DNA from 3 places in the Gordonia marina genome. Region 3 is predicted to be linked to each of the others. Evidence: riboswitches for the same ligand, from Rfam matches in the RefSeq annotation. Region 3 holds a riboswitch; each other region holds the start of a gene.
The links. Region 3 has a riboswitch for thiamine pyrophosphate ahead of ACSEEN_RS18365 (FAD-dependent oxidoreductase). Riboswitches for the same ligand answer to the same signal wherever they lie in the genome.
Positions count from the first base shown of each region.

Region 1: another riboswitch for thiamine pyrophosphate. It lies ahead of thiC (phosphomethylpyrimidine synthase ThiC); the one in region 3 lies ahead of ACSEEN_RS18365 (FAD-dependent oxidoreductase).
Region 2: another riboswitch for thiamine pyrophosphate. It lies ahead of ACSEEN_RS17425 (3-oxoacyl-ACP reductase); the one in region 3 lies ahead of ACSEEN_RS18365 (FAD-dependent oxidoreductase).

Region 1 is NZ_JBPSDN010000009.1:95,332-99,603, forward strand. It holds gene ACSEEN_RS07705 ((2,3-dihydroxybenzoyl)adenylate synthase) at 1-661, shown strand, start outside; gene ACSEEN_RS07710 (siderophore-interacting protein) at 855-1,607, shown strand; TPP riboswitch at 1,635-1,747, shown strand; gene thiC (phosphomethylpyrimidine synthase ThiC) at 1,738-3,402, shown strand; gene thiD (bifunctional hydroxymethylpyrimidine kinase/phosphomethylpyrimidine kinase) at 3,399-4,259, shown strand; gene ACSEEN_RS07725 (helix-turn-helix domain-containing protein) at 4,219-4,272, opposite strand, start outside.
Region 2 is NZ_JBPSDN010000034.1:14,500-18,771, reverse strand. It holds gene ACSEEN_RS17435 (VOC family protein) at 1-350, opposite strand, end outside; gene ACSEEN_RS17430 (hypothetical protein) at 446-1,177, shown strand; gene ACSEEN_RS17425 (3-oxoacyl-ACP reductase) at 1,185-1,961, opposite strand; TPP riboswitch at 2,048-2,161, opposite strand; gene ACSEEN_RS17420 (hypothetical protein) at 2,214-3,134, opposite strand; gene ACSEEN_RS17415 (hypothetical protein) at 3,152-4,272, opposite strand, start outside.
Region 3 is NZ_JBPSDN010000039.1:10,610-14,881, forward strand. It holds gene ACSEEN_RS18350 (NUDIX hydrolase) at 8-469, shown strand; gene ACSEEN_RS18355 (2-isopropylmalate synthase) at 579-953, opposite strand; gene thiE (thiamine phosphate synthase) at 1,191-1,886, opposite strand; TPP riboswitch at 1,915-2,027, shown strand; gene ACSEEN_RS18365 (FAD-dependent oxidoreductase) at 1,996-3,102, shown strand; gene thiS (sulfur carrier protein ThiS) at 3,075-3,290, shown strand; gene ACSEEN_RS18375 (thiazole synthase) at 3,283-4,065, shown strand.

The DNA.
Region 1 (4,272 bases), on a different contig from region 3:
TGCGATCGCCCTCGACGCCGCCCTGGGCGATGTGGTCCAGCAGGTCTTCGGCATGGCCGAGGGCTTCATCTGCTACACGCGACTCGACGATCCGCGCGAGCTGGTGCACGTGAGCCAGGGCGCGCCGATGTCGTCGTTCGACGAGGTGCGGATCGTCGACGACGACGGCCACGACGTCGCCGACGGTGAGGACGGCGAGCTGCTGGTGCGCGGGCCGACCGCACTGCGCGGCTACTACCGGGCCCCCGAACACAACGCCCGCAGCTTCACCCCGGACGGCTTCTACCGGTCCGGCGACCGCGTCCGCCGGCTGCCGTCCGGCCACCTCGCGGTGACCGGCCGGATCAAGGACACCATCATCCGCGCCGGGGAGAACGTCGCCGCCGACGACATCGAGGAGCACCTCCTCGCGCATCCGTCGGTGTGGCAGACCGCGGTCGTCGGCGTGCCCGACGACGCCCTCGGCGAGCGGATCTGCGCGGTGGTCGTGCCGTCCGGGCCGTCGTCGCGGCTGGACCTGCCCGCCGTGCGGGCGTTCCTCGCCGACCGCGGTCTGGCCGCTTTCAAGCTGCCCGACCGCCTGGAGTTCGCCACCGGCCTGCCGGTGACCGCGGTGGGCAAGGTCGACAAGGCCGCCGTCCGCGCCCGCCTCGGCGCCTGACCGCCGCCACCCCCGAGCCAGTCGGCATCGTCTCCGCGGCACCGGTCGAGACCCGAGTCACCGGCGACCGCCGCGCCCGTCCACGACCGCCGCGAATCCCGGTCGACGCCGGACCGCGGGCCGGGCGGCGGACCCCGGACAACTAGTTAGCGTAGGCTTACCTTTCAGTAGTGACGACACGGAGGGAGCCGACATGGCGACGCAGACCAAGACACCCGGCCGCGGCTGGCAGGGCGCGGTGATGAAGCTGATGGGCGCGGACGACTTCGAGATCATCGTCACGCGCACCGAGACCGTCACCGACCACTACCTCCGACTGGGCTTCACCGGCGGCGGACTGCTGGCCAAGATGCCCAAGCACCCGACCATGTGGATCCGTCTCTGGTTCGAGGATCACGGCGCGCTGCACCAGCGCGGCTACACCCTGGTCGATCCCGACCCGGACACCGACACCTTCGACATCGAATTCGCCATCCACGACGGCACCGCCGCGCGCTGGGCGCGCGGCGCCCAGCCCGGCGACACCCTCCAGGTGACGGTGATGGGCAGCGACTTCTCCCTCGACCCGGAACCCGCCGGCTGGCTGATCGCCGGCGACACCGCGTCGCTCCCGGCGATCAACTCGCTGCTCGACGCCCGCGACGCCGCCGGGTCGAGCGCCCCGGCGACCATCTGGTTCGAATACCAGCACGACGACGACCGCGACCTCGACGTCCACGTGAGCGAACACGACACGCTCACCTGGATCCGCCGGGAGAACGACGGCGCCGCGCTGGTCGACGCCGTCCGCGCGGCGGCGTTCGACGCATCCGGCCACCGCGGCTGGGTGGCGCTGGACAGCAAGAGCACCCGGGCGGTCACCGGAATCCTCCGCAACGACTTCCAGCTCGGCCGCAAGGGCGTGAAGTCCATGGCGTACTGGAAAGCCGGGAAGTCGTTCGCGTAGTCTCGGCAGTGCGCCGATACGCGCGCACACATCACACACGGGGGCTCTCGCGAACCGAGGGCTGAGAGGGCGACGGGCGGTCGCCGACCGCACGAACCTGTCCGGGTAATGCCGGCGTAGGGAGTCTGCCTTGAGCACCGCTGTCTCTGCATCCACCGTCACCCGCGGCCCCATCGAGGGCAGCACCAAGCAGTACCAGACCGTCGGCCACCTGCGCGTTCCGTCGCGCCGGGTGCACCTCACCAACGGCGACCACCTCGACCTGTACGACACCTCGGGCCCGTACACCGACGACGCCGCCGAGATCGATCTCGAGGCGGGTCTGGAGCCGGCCCGCGCGCAGTGGCACCGGCCCGGGCCCGTCCCCACCGAGCGCGGCCACACCGCGTCGACCCAGCTGGCCTGGGCGCGCGCGGGCATCGTCACCGACGAGATGGCCTTCATCGCCGCCCGCGAGGGCTGCGACCCCGAGCTGGTCCGCCGCGAGGTCGCGGAGGGCCGCGCGGTGATCCCGGCCAACCACCGGCACCCGGAGTCCGAGCCGATGATCATCGGCAAGGCCTTCGCGGTGAAGGTCAACGCGAACATCGGCAACTCGGCCGTCACCTCCTCCATCGCCGAGGAGGTGGAGAAGATGGTCTGGGCCACTCGCTGGGGCGCCGACACCATCATGGATCTGAGCACCGGCAAGGACATCCACGTCACCCGCGAGTGGATCATGCGGAACTCCCCGGTTCCGGTCGGCACCGTGCCGATGTACCAGGCGCTGGAGAAGGTCAAGGGCGATCCCGCCGCGCTGACCTGGGAGATCTACCGCGACACCGTCATCGAGCAGGCCGAGCAGGGCGTCGACTACATGACCGTGCACGCCGGGGTGCTGCTGCGTTACGTGCCGCTCACCGCGCGCCGGGTCACCGGGATCGTCTCCCGCGGCGGCTCGATCATGGCCGCGTGGTGCCTCGCCCACCACACCGAGAGCTTCCTGTACACGCACTTCGACGAGCTCTGCGAGATCTTCGCCCGCTACGACATCACCTTCTCCCTGGGCGACGGCCTGCGCCCCGGATCGATCGCCGACGCGAACGACGAGGCGCAGTTCGCCGAACTCCGGACCCTGGGCGAGCTAACGAAGATCGCCAAGAGCCACGGCGTGCAGGTGATGATCGAGGGCCCCGGCCACGTCCCGATGCACAAGATCGTCGAGAACGTCCGGCTCGAGGAGGAGCTCTGCGAGGAGGCGCCCTTCTACACGCTCGGCCCGCTCGCCACCGACATCGCGCCCGCCTACGACCACATCACCTCGGCGATCGGCGCCGCGATGATCGCGCAGGCCGGCACCGCCATGCTCTGCTACGTCACCCCGAAGGAGCACCTCGGGCTGCCCGACCGCGACGACGTCAAGGTCGGCGTGATCACCTACAAGATCGCCGCGCACTCCGCCGACCTGGCCAAGGGCCACCCCCGGGCGCAGGAGCGCGACGACGCCCTGTCCAAGGCGCGCTTCGAGTTCCGCTGGACCGACCAGTTCAACCTGGCGCTCGACCCGGACACCGCCCGCGAGTACCACGACGAGACGCTGCCCGCCGAGACCGCGAAGACGGCGCACTTCTGCTCGATGTGCGGCCCCAAGTTCTGCTCCATGCGGATCTCCGCCGATGTGCGCACATACGCGGAGGAGAACGGTCTGGTCACGCAGGAGGACATCGACCGCCGGATCGCCGCGGACATGGCCGCCAAGTCCGACGAGTTCCGCCGTTCCGGCAGCGAGATCTATCTGCCGGTGGAGGCGGTGTGACACCGGCGCCGCTCCCGCTGCCGCCGCCGGGCACGACACCGGTGCGCGTGCTGACCGTCGCCGGTTCGGACTCCGGCGGCGGCGCCGGAATCGAAGCCGACCTGCGCACCTTCGCGCTCGCCGGTGTGCACGGCTGCGTCGCGCTCACCGCGGTCACCGTGCAGAATTCGCTCGGGGTCACCGGGGTGCAGGAGGTCGTGCCGGAGATCGTCGCCGCGCAGATCGCGTCGGTCACCGCCGACATCGGCGTCGGTGCGGTCAAGACCGGGATGCTGGCGTCGTCGCCGATCATCGCGGCGGTCGCCGAGGCCTTCGACACCGCGGGCATCGGCGGGGCCGGACCGATCCCGCTGGTCGTGGACCCGGTCTGCGCCTCGATGCACGGCGACCCGCTGCTCGCCGACGACGCCCGCGCCACCCTCGTCGAACTGCTCTTTCCGCGCGCCACGCTGGTCACCCCGAATCTCGACGAGGCGCGGATTCTGACCGGCATCGACGTGGTCGACGACGCCTCCCAGCAGGCGGCGGCCCGGGAACTGCACCGGCTCGGCGCACGCTGGGCGCTGGTCAAGGGCGGTCATCTGCGGGGCAGCGACCGCAGCCCGGACCTGCTGTTCGACGGCGCGCGGTTCTCACTCCTGGACGCCCCCCGCGTGCCGACCGCCCACGACCACGGTGCCGGCGACACCCTCGCCGCGGCGACCGCGGCGGCGCTCGCCCATGGACGGAACGTCCCCGAGGCCGTCGCGTTCGGGAAGGACTGGGTGACGCAATGCCTGCGCGCCGCCTATCCGCTCGGCGCCGGGCACGGACCGGTCAGTCCGCTGGGCCGATTGTGGGCAGCGCCTCCCCGTTGAGCACCCGCACCCG
Region 2 (4,272 bases), on a different contig from region 3:
TACTCGCCGAGTTCCCGGACCACCTCGCCGCCGTCGACCAGGCCGGCCCACACCGCGTCGAGCGTGCCGGCGGCGTCGGGGTCGCGGTCGGGGTCGAAGTTCAGCAGGAAGGTGATCGACTCGTTGGGGCTGAATTCGGGCCCGGCGTTGATCAGCATCAGCTGGTAGCCGTCGATCACCACCTCGGCCATCAGTGGTTTCCCGGCCATCTCGCGCTGGAAGTCCGGCAGCCCCTCGTCGGGGTAGCGGGCGATCACCGCGCCCCGCGTGCGGGGGAAGACGGACGCGTAGAACGCCGCGGCCTCTTCGGCGGTGCCGTTGCACCAGATGTTCGGGACGATCTTCGCCATGGCGGCCTCCGGGCTCGAGTGGTGTGCGTCTCCATTGTGCGTGTCCGCCGTCACCGATTGTCGATCATGCCAACGTTCGTTGTATCGTTTGGGCCATGAGCAGCGTGGCCGACCTCGGGGCTCGACGACTCTCCGCCGTCGCCGATCAGGCATCGTCACTGGTCAACCGTGCCGCCGATGCGGCGACCCAGGCCGCAGCGCGCCCGGCGAGCAAGGCCCTCGAGGTGGCCCGCTCCTACGCGCCGGTGCAGCCGCCGCAGATTCCCGCCGAGGGCGTGAGCGCCGCCAACAAGCTGCTCCGCCAGCTCGGCATCAACGCCTTCACCCCCACGCTCGGTTTCAGCACCGATCTGACGCTCCCGATCGGCGTCGGCGGCGCCGTGGCCGGCCCGTACACGCCGGGCGTCGGCAACCTCAGCGTCGCCGGTTTCAGTCTCAACGCGGTCCGCCGCGGTGAGATCCTCTGCGGATTCGTGCCGGTCGGCGGGATCTTCGCCGATTTCGGCGACAAGTCGGGCATCCATGTCGCCTGGCTGAACCTGAACACGCTGCGCGGCGGGTTCGACACCCCGCTCGGCGGTCTCATCGACACCGTGCTCGACGCCGTCGTCAGCCATGCCAAGGCCGCCCCGATCCCGGCGACGGCCTACTCCACGCCCGTCAGCGCCCTCAAACGCGCCCTCGCGGTGATCCCGTCGAACGGGGTGCGCGGCGGCGTCGTCGAAACCGGTCCCGGCCTGGTGCTCTGCGCCATCTACGGCACCGTCAAACGCGGCGGCACCACGTACGTGTTCTTCCCGTCGTTCGGTCTCACCGAAGCGCACTGAACCCGGCTCAGCCCTTCACCAGGCCGCCGTCGACGATCAGGTTCTGACCGGTCACTCCGCGCGCCCACGGCGAGGCGAAGAACAGTGCGGCGTCGGCGAGCTGTTCCGGCGTCGTGACCGTACGCAGCGGGGTGCCCGCGGCGATGGCATCGAACACCGGCTCCGGGGTGGCCGCCGACGCATCCGTGGTGCGGAGCAGTCCGCCCGAGATCATGTTGACCGTGATTCCGCGCGGTCCGAGATCGTCGGCAAAGGTCCGCGTCAGCGAGAGCAGCGCCGCCTTCGCGGCGGTGTAGTCGTGGTAGGGCACCACGGGATGCTGGAACAGGTTGGTGCCGATATTGATCACCCGGCCGAAGCCCGCGTCGGCCATAGCCGGCACGGCCGACTGAATCACGTTGAGCGAGCCTTCCACGGAACCGGCGAACTGAGCCGCGAACTCCGGGTATCCGATGGTGTCCGCGGGTGATCGGGCGTCGCCGTTGAAGGTGAAGTGGGCGAGAGCATTGTTGACGACCGTGGTCACCGGTTCACCGAAGTGATCGGCCGCGCCGGCCATCATCGCCTCGACGTCCGCGCGGTCGCGGACGTCGGCACGCACCGGCAGCGCCGACGCCGGGAACTCGGCGGCAAGCGCCTCGGCCGCACGCTTCGACGAGTGGTAGTCGATCACCACGCGGGCGCCTTCGCGGAGGAAGGCGCGGCTCAGGGCGGCGCCGAGTCCTCGCGCGCCGCCGGTCACGACGACGATCTGTTCAGACAGGGACCGTACCGGGAATGCCATATCGGGTGCCTCTCGGGCGTCGGGCGAGAGACTGCCGTGTCGCCCGGCGCCGACCGGGCCGCAGTGACGACCCGCAGATCATCGCGGAACGCCGAACGTGACAATCCCTTCGCCAGTGCTAACTGGATCAGGTTCGACGGGTGTCATCTCAGCCGATGCACGCTCCGGAGAGAGCGCGACCGGCACCCCGTGTCGCTCCGCCATCCCATCACGGACGCCGCCGTCGCACAAGGCGGTCGGTCGCACGGAAACTCAGACCTCCAGCGCCACCTGGGCGATCAGCGCCGGGATGTCCGGATCGTCGTAGGTGAACCGGGTGCCCTCCACCGTGCCCTCGACCCGCTCGATGCCGTTCAGCAGGCACTGCCACTGGTCGTCCGACAGGTCGGCGAGCACGGTCGACGCCGGCACTCCCGCGGCAGCGGCGACGTCGGCCGCGTACTGCTCGGGCGAATTGCGGCCGTCACCGTGCGGCGCGTACTTCTGGAACGTCGCCTCGATGGTGCGGGGCAGGTAGCCGTTCCGTTGCAGCCACGGGCGGATCGCCGCGAAGCCGGTGTCGTGATCCGGGAAGATCATGAAGTCGTGCCAGTTCAGCTTGCCGGGGAACTGATCGTACGAGCCCCCGTCGCTGGTCAGGTTCCCCGGATTGTTGTTGAGCCACGCGTAGGTCCCCTTCCCGCCGAGCAACTGCGGCTGCCCCATGCGCAGTTCGGTGTCGTACAGGACGACGTTGAAGATGTGCTTGCCGTTGTCGCAGTAGTCGTTCCGGTCGCCCGGGTTGGACGTCGGGAACCAGGTGCGGCGCGGGATGTTCCGCGCCGTGCAGACCTGCGGCCCCGCGATGGCCCGGTCGTTGCCCTGGCCGTCGTAGTACCAGAGGTGATCGCCGGCCACGAGCGGCACGGGCGGCTGACCCGTCGCATCGATGACCGCACCGATCTTCGCGAGCGTCGCTCCGCCCGGGTCCACCCGGCCGTCCGCGACGGGCAGGTCCTGCAGTTCCTGGAATCGTTCGATCGCGGCGATCAGCTCATCGGGCGTCGACGGCTGCTCCGCCGCCCCGCCCCGATCCGGCCCGATCTCGGCCAACGCCGCTCCGATGCTCTCGACGTCCGCCGGGAAGTTCTTGCCGCCGCGCCCGACGCTGCCCGCAATGGTGATCGTTGTCATGTCTTCCTCCTGGTGATTCAGCTGTTCCGGTTGTTCGGTGTGGTGTCGTCGAAGCGCAGGCCGGACGAGGCCTCCCCGCGCCACAGGTCTTTCTGCCGACCCCGCCAGACCCAGGTCCGGCCGTCCGGGGTGCGGCAGAGCTGGTCCTGCACCCGGACGCGAATGCCCTCCGGCGGGATCTCCTCGTCCCGGATTCCGCGGCCACGCAGTTCGGCGACCAGGTCGCCGAACGCGGAGCGCAGCTCGTCGGTGGCCGTGTCGAACATCCGCGCGGGCAGCAGGAACCGGCCGTCGTTCGGCTGGGTCGCCACCAGCGGGGTCCAGCTCCGCGGGACGGGCGTCGAGAGCCGCCACACCAGTTCGGCGTCCGCGCTGTTCGCCGGTGGTGGCTCGAAGTCGGCGAGCGACCAGTCCCGGGTCACCGGCCGTCCACTCGGCCCCGGCACCGCCTGTTCGACGGCCCAGGCCAGGTTGGCCCCCTCGTCGCGCTGGAAGCACACGTCCTCACTCGGCGCCGAGGTCAGCGAGGCGAGCACGCTCGGGAGCACCGCGATGTACGACGGCGCCGAGCCCGCCCCACCGTCGGGCTCGGCGCGGTACTGCCGCCCGAAGCGGCTCGTCTGCTCGCCCGCCGCGGTGCCGGCCAGGGTCGCGAACCCGAAAGTGTCGCGCACCACCACCCAGTCCACCCGGGCGACCGCCCCGACCGGCACCTCCACCGGTGCGAGATACCAGTCGGGGCTGAACACCGTGGCGAAGTCGACGGCGAGGATCTTGACCAGGTCGGTCGACCCGCCACCGACCCGGCCGAGACTCACCCGGCGGTCCTCGAACTCCCAGAACCGGTCGGCGGGCATCGACGGATAGCTCAGCGGTGCCGGCAGCAGCGACACGATGCGCGTCCCGGTACCGGGACCGCCGGTCAGGTCGGCGGCCCAGTCCGGCACCGGATCCACGGCGTCGACCTGCGCCCACGACACTCCGCTGCCGTCGTATTCGCTTCCGGCGAGCACGACCGGTCCGGTCGGCTCGGCGACCCCCGTTCCGCCGTCGGGAAGCGGCGGGGCGGCGAGCGCGAACGAGTACTCCAGCCGGTCGCCGATCCAGCTGTCCGGCGCCGCGACGGCACCGATGCCCC
Region 3 (4,272 bases):
GATTCGGGTGCGCGGAGATGGCGACGGCTGGGTCTTCGACCCCGACGGCGCGCGGTATTGGGGACGGCACGGTGCCGCGGGTCTCCTGCTGTGCACGCCGATCGGCGACGGCCTCGGGGTGCTGCTGCAGCACCGCGCGGTGTGGTCGCATCAGGGCGACACCTGGGGCCTCCCGGGCGGCGCCCGGGACTCGCACGAGTCGGCGATCGACGCGGCCCTCCGCGAAGCCCATGAGGAAGCCGGCATCGACCGGGACCTGATCGAGGTCCTGGAGTCCGAGGTGACCCACGAGGCGGTCAGCGGCTGGACCTATACGACGGTCATCGCGCGCGTGCCCGAACCGGTCGCCACCACCGCGAACGGCGAATCGGCCGAACTGCGCTGGGTGCCCGAGTCCGGTGTCGGCGACCTGCCGCTGCATCCCGGCTTCGGGAGCGCGTGGCCGACGCTGCGCCTGCGCCTGCGCTGACGACGCGGGGTGCCCTTCCGGTTCGTCGGCCACTGCCGAATACCGGCCCACGAGGGAAGATTCCCCTCGTGGGCCGACATACGAGAACGGCCGACCGGCCGCGCGCCGCTCAGCCGCGTCGCTGCCGGCCGGTCAACTGGTTGGCGGCCGAGATCAGCGCGCGGATGGTGGCCTCGTCGCCGGTCGCGGCCCGGCCGTGTGCCCAGCAGCACGCGCCGTCGCGTCGGCACATCAGATACGCGGAGACCTCGCCGCCGGAGCCGTCGGGTGCCGCCGGACCTTCGTTCTGGTGGTAGAGCGAGACGATCTCGACGCCGGCGCCCAGGCCGTACAGCATCTCGCTCATCGCGCCGATGGTCCCGAAGGCGGTGGCCTCCAGATCGACCAGCCGTTCGTCGACGGTCAGGGTGGCCCGGCAGTGGATGGCGTCGCCGGGCTCGGGTTCGGTGTGCAGTCGTTCCAGGGTGATCGGGCCGGCGCTCATGGCCGGGGCCTCATGGTGATCATGCCGCCAGCTTGGGCGAGCACTGCGAACGGTAGGCATCTCGGGGCTTCTTTCCGGTCGAAATCTGAATGACCGACGAAAGTCCTTCGACAAGCTCAGGAAGCGAGGGAGCCGAGATCAGGAGGCAGTGACGAACCCGCAGCGGGGGGTCGGTCTGAATCAGACCCCGCTGCGGCGGGTTACAAGAAGCTTCTGCCACGACATGATGGGAAGAGCCTACTCCTCCGGCCGCGACGCGCAAGTGGTTTCACACGCCGACCGCAGCGCATGCGCGGCGCCCGCCGGATCCGCCGCCGCGGTCAGGGCCCGGACGACGACGATCCGCGAGGCTCCCGCGGCGACGGTCTCCGGGACCCGCGCCAGGTCGATGCCGCCGATCGCGAACCAGGGCTTGGTCTGCTCGCGGGTGGCCGCGGAGGCGGCGCGCACCAGGTCGAGGCCGGTGGCGGTACGGCCGGGTTTGGTGGGTGTCGCCCAGCAGGGGCCGGTGCAGAAGTAGTCGACGGCGTCGTCGGCCAGCGCGTCGGCGAGTTGGGCCACGTCGTGCGTGGACCGGCCGATCACCACGTCGGGTCCGACGATGCGGCGGGCGAGCGCGGGTGGCACGTCGCCCTGGCCGAGATGCAGTACGTCGGCGCCGGCGAGGGCGGCGATGTCGGCGCGGTCGTTCACGGCGAGGAGCGCGCCGGCCGCGTGGGTCAGCTCGCGCAGCCCGGCGAGCGACTCCAGTTCCTCGCGGGCTTCCAGCACGCCGAACCGCTGCTCGCCGGCCGACCCCTTGTCGCGCAGCTGCACGATGTCGACGCCGCCGTCGAGCGCGGCGGCGACGAACTCGAGCAGGTCGCCGCGTTCGCGCCGCGCATCGGTGCACAGGTACAGGCGGGCGGAATCCAAGCGAGAGCGGGCGTCCATGCTGACGACGGTAGGCTAGGAGCAGCGCAAGAACGACACGGGTGCCCGGAGGATCGCCGGGCTGAGATCGCGGGGCCGCCCCCGCCGACCGTCGTACCTGATCCGGGTAATGCCGGCGAAGGAAGGTCTGAACGTGGAACGAGAATTGACCGTCGTCGGCGGCGGAGCCGTCGGGCTGACGTGCGCGCTCGCCGCGGCCGATGCCGGCTGGCGGGTGCGGGTGTACGACGACGGCCCGGCGCGCCGGGCGGCGCACGTGGCCGGAGGGATGCTCGGCTGTCTGGGCGAGGCGCACCCGGGCGAGGACGGACTGCTGGCGGCCTCGGCCGACTCGGTGGTCCGCTGGCCCGCACTGCTCGCCAGGCTCGCCGACCCGGGGGTCTCCACGGCCGCCGACACCCTGCTGGTGGCCGGTTCGGCCGCCGACCGCGCCTACCTCGATGAGTCGGTCGGCTTCGCGCGCGCCCGAGTCCCGTGGGCGGGCGGTGCGACGACCGAATGCACCGCGGCCGATTTGCGGGCCGCGGAGACCGGTCTGACGCGCACCCCGGCCGGTGGTTACCGGTTGTCGGGGGAGGGCGCCGTCGATAACCGGAGACTGCTCACGGCGCTGCGCGCGGCCCTGACCGAGGCCGGGGTGCGGTTCCACGACACCCGGGTGACCGGGCTCGCCGGACTGCCCGGGGACCAGGTCCTGGTGACCGCCGGGCTCGACACGAGCGCGCTGATCCCCGGCGGTCTCGACGGCCTGCGCGGGGAGAAGGGCGAGATCCTGCGACTGACGCGCACGTCGTGGTCGGTGCCGCCGCCGCGGCATGTGATCCGGGCTCGCTGGCACGGGCGCAACGTGTACTTGGTGCCGCGCCCGGACGGCCTGGTGCTGGGCGCGACCCAGTACGAGGCGGTCGACGCCGGTGACCGCGCCCCGCAGGCCGGCGGCGTCGCGGACCTCCTGGGCGACGCCTGCGAGCTGTTCCCGGGCCTGCGCACCTACGAACTCACAGAGGTCGCCGCGGGAATCCGGCCGATGTCGGCCGATGGACTGCCGATCGTGCGGCGGGTGGACGAGCGGACGGTCGTGGCCGCCGGGCACGGGCGGAACGGAATCGCGCTGGCCCCGGGCACCGCGGTACGGGTCCTCCGGCTGCTCGGGAACGTTGTCGAGACACAAGAGGAGAGGAGCGACCGATGGGTGCGGACGGCATCGTCGAGCTGACGGTGAACGGGGAGGTGGTGACCTTCGATCGGGAACCGGACGTGGCCGGGCTGCTGGCCCGGCTCGATCTGCCCGAGCGCGGGGTGGCCGTGGCGATCGACGGCGTGGTGCGGCCGCGGTCGCGCTGGGACGAGCCGATCGGGCGATACGCGGTGGTCGACGTGCTGACGGCGGTGCAGGGTGGCTGATCCCTCGGCGGAGCCGGAGCAGGCCCTGGTGGTCGCCGGGCGGAGGCTGACGTCGCGGCTCATCATGGGGACCGGCGGGGCACCGAATCTCGCGGTGCTCGAAGCGGCGCTGGTGGCCTCCGGTACCGAACTGACCACGGTGGCCATGCGCCGGGTGAGCCCGGGCTCGGGCACCGGCGTGCTGGATCTGCTGCGGCGCTTGAACATCGACGTGCTGCCGAACACCGCGGGCTGTCACACCGCCGCCGAGGCGCTGCTGGTGGCGCAACTCGCGCGCGAGGCGCTCGGGACCGATCTGGTGAAGCTGGAGGTGGTCGCCGACGAGCGTACGCTGCTCCCCGATCCACTGGAACTGGTCGACGCCGCCGCCGCGCTCGTCGCCGACGGCTTCGCCGTGATGGCCTACACCAACGACGATCCGGTGCTGGCCCGCCGGCTGGAGGACACCGGGGTGGCGGCGGTGATGCCGCTCGGCTCGCCCATCGGCACCGGGCTGGGGATAGCCAACCCGCACAACATCGAGATGATCGTCGCCCGGGCCGGGGTTCCGGTGGTGCTCGACGCCGGGATCGGCACCGCCAGCGATGCGGCGCTCGCGATGGAACTCGGCTGCGATGCGGTGCTGCTGGCGTCGGCGGTCACCCGCGCCGCCGACCCGGTCGCGATGGCGTCGGCGATGCGGCATGCGGTGCTCGCCGGGCACCTTGCCGCGGGCGCGGGACGGATCCCGAAGCGTTTCTGGGCGCAGGCGTCGTCGCCGGTCGTGGACTGCTGATCGTCGTCGGTGGGCATTTCGACACGGCCGGGCCCTTGCGGGCCCGTCCGGCTCAATGGGCGGAAGGCCCGTTGGGCGGAGTGAGCGGCGTTGGCAGCTCACTGGGCGGAGGGCCCGTTGGGCGGAGTGAGCGGTGTTGGCAGCTCACTGGGCGGAAGGCCCGTTGGGCGGAGGGAGTGGCGTTGGCAGCTCACTGGGCGGAAGGCC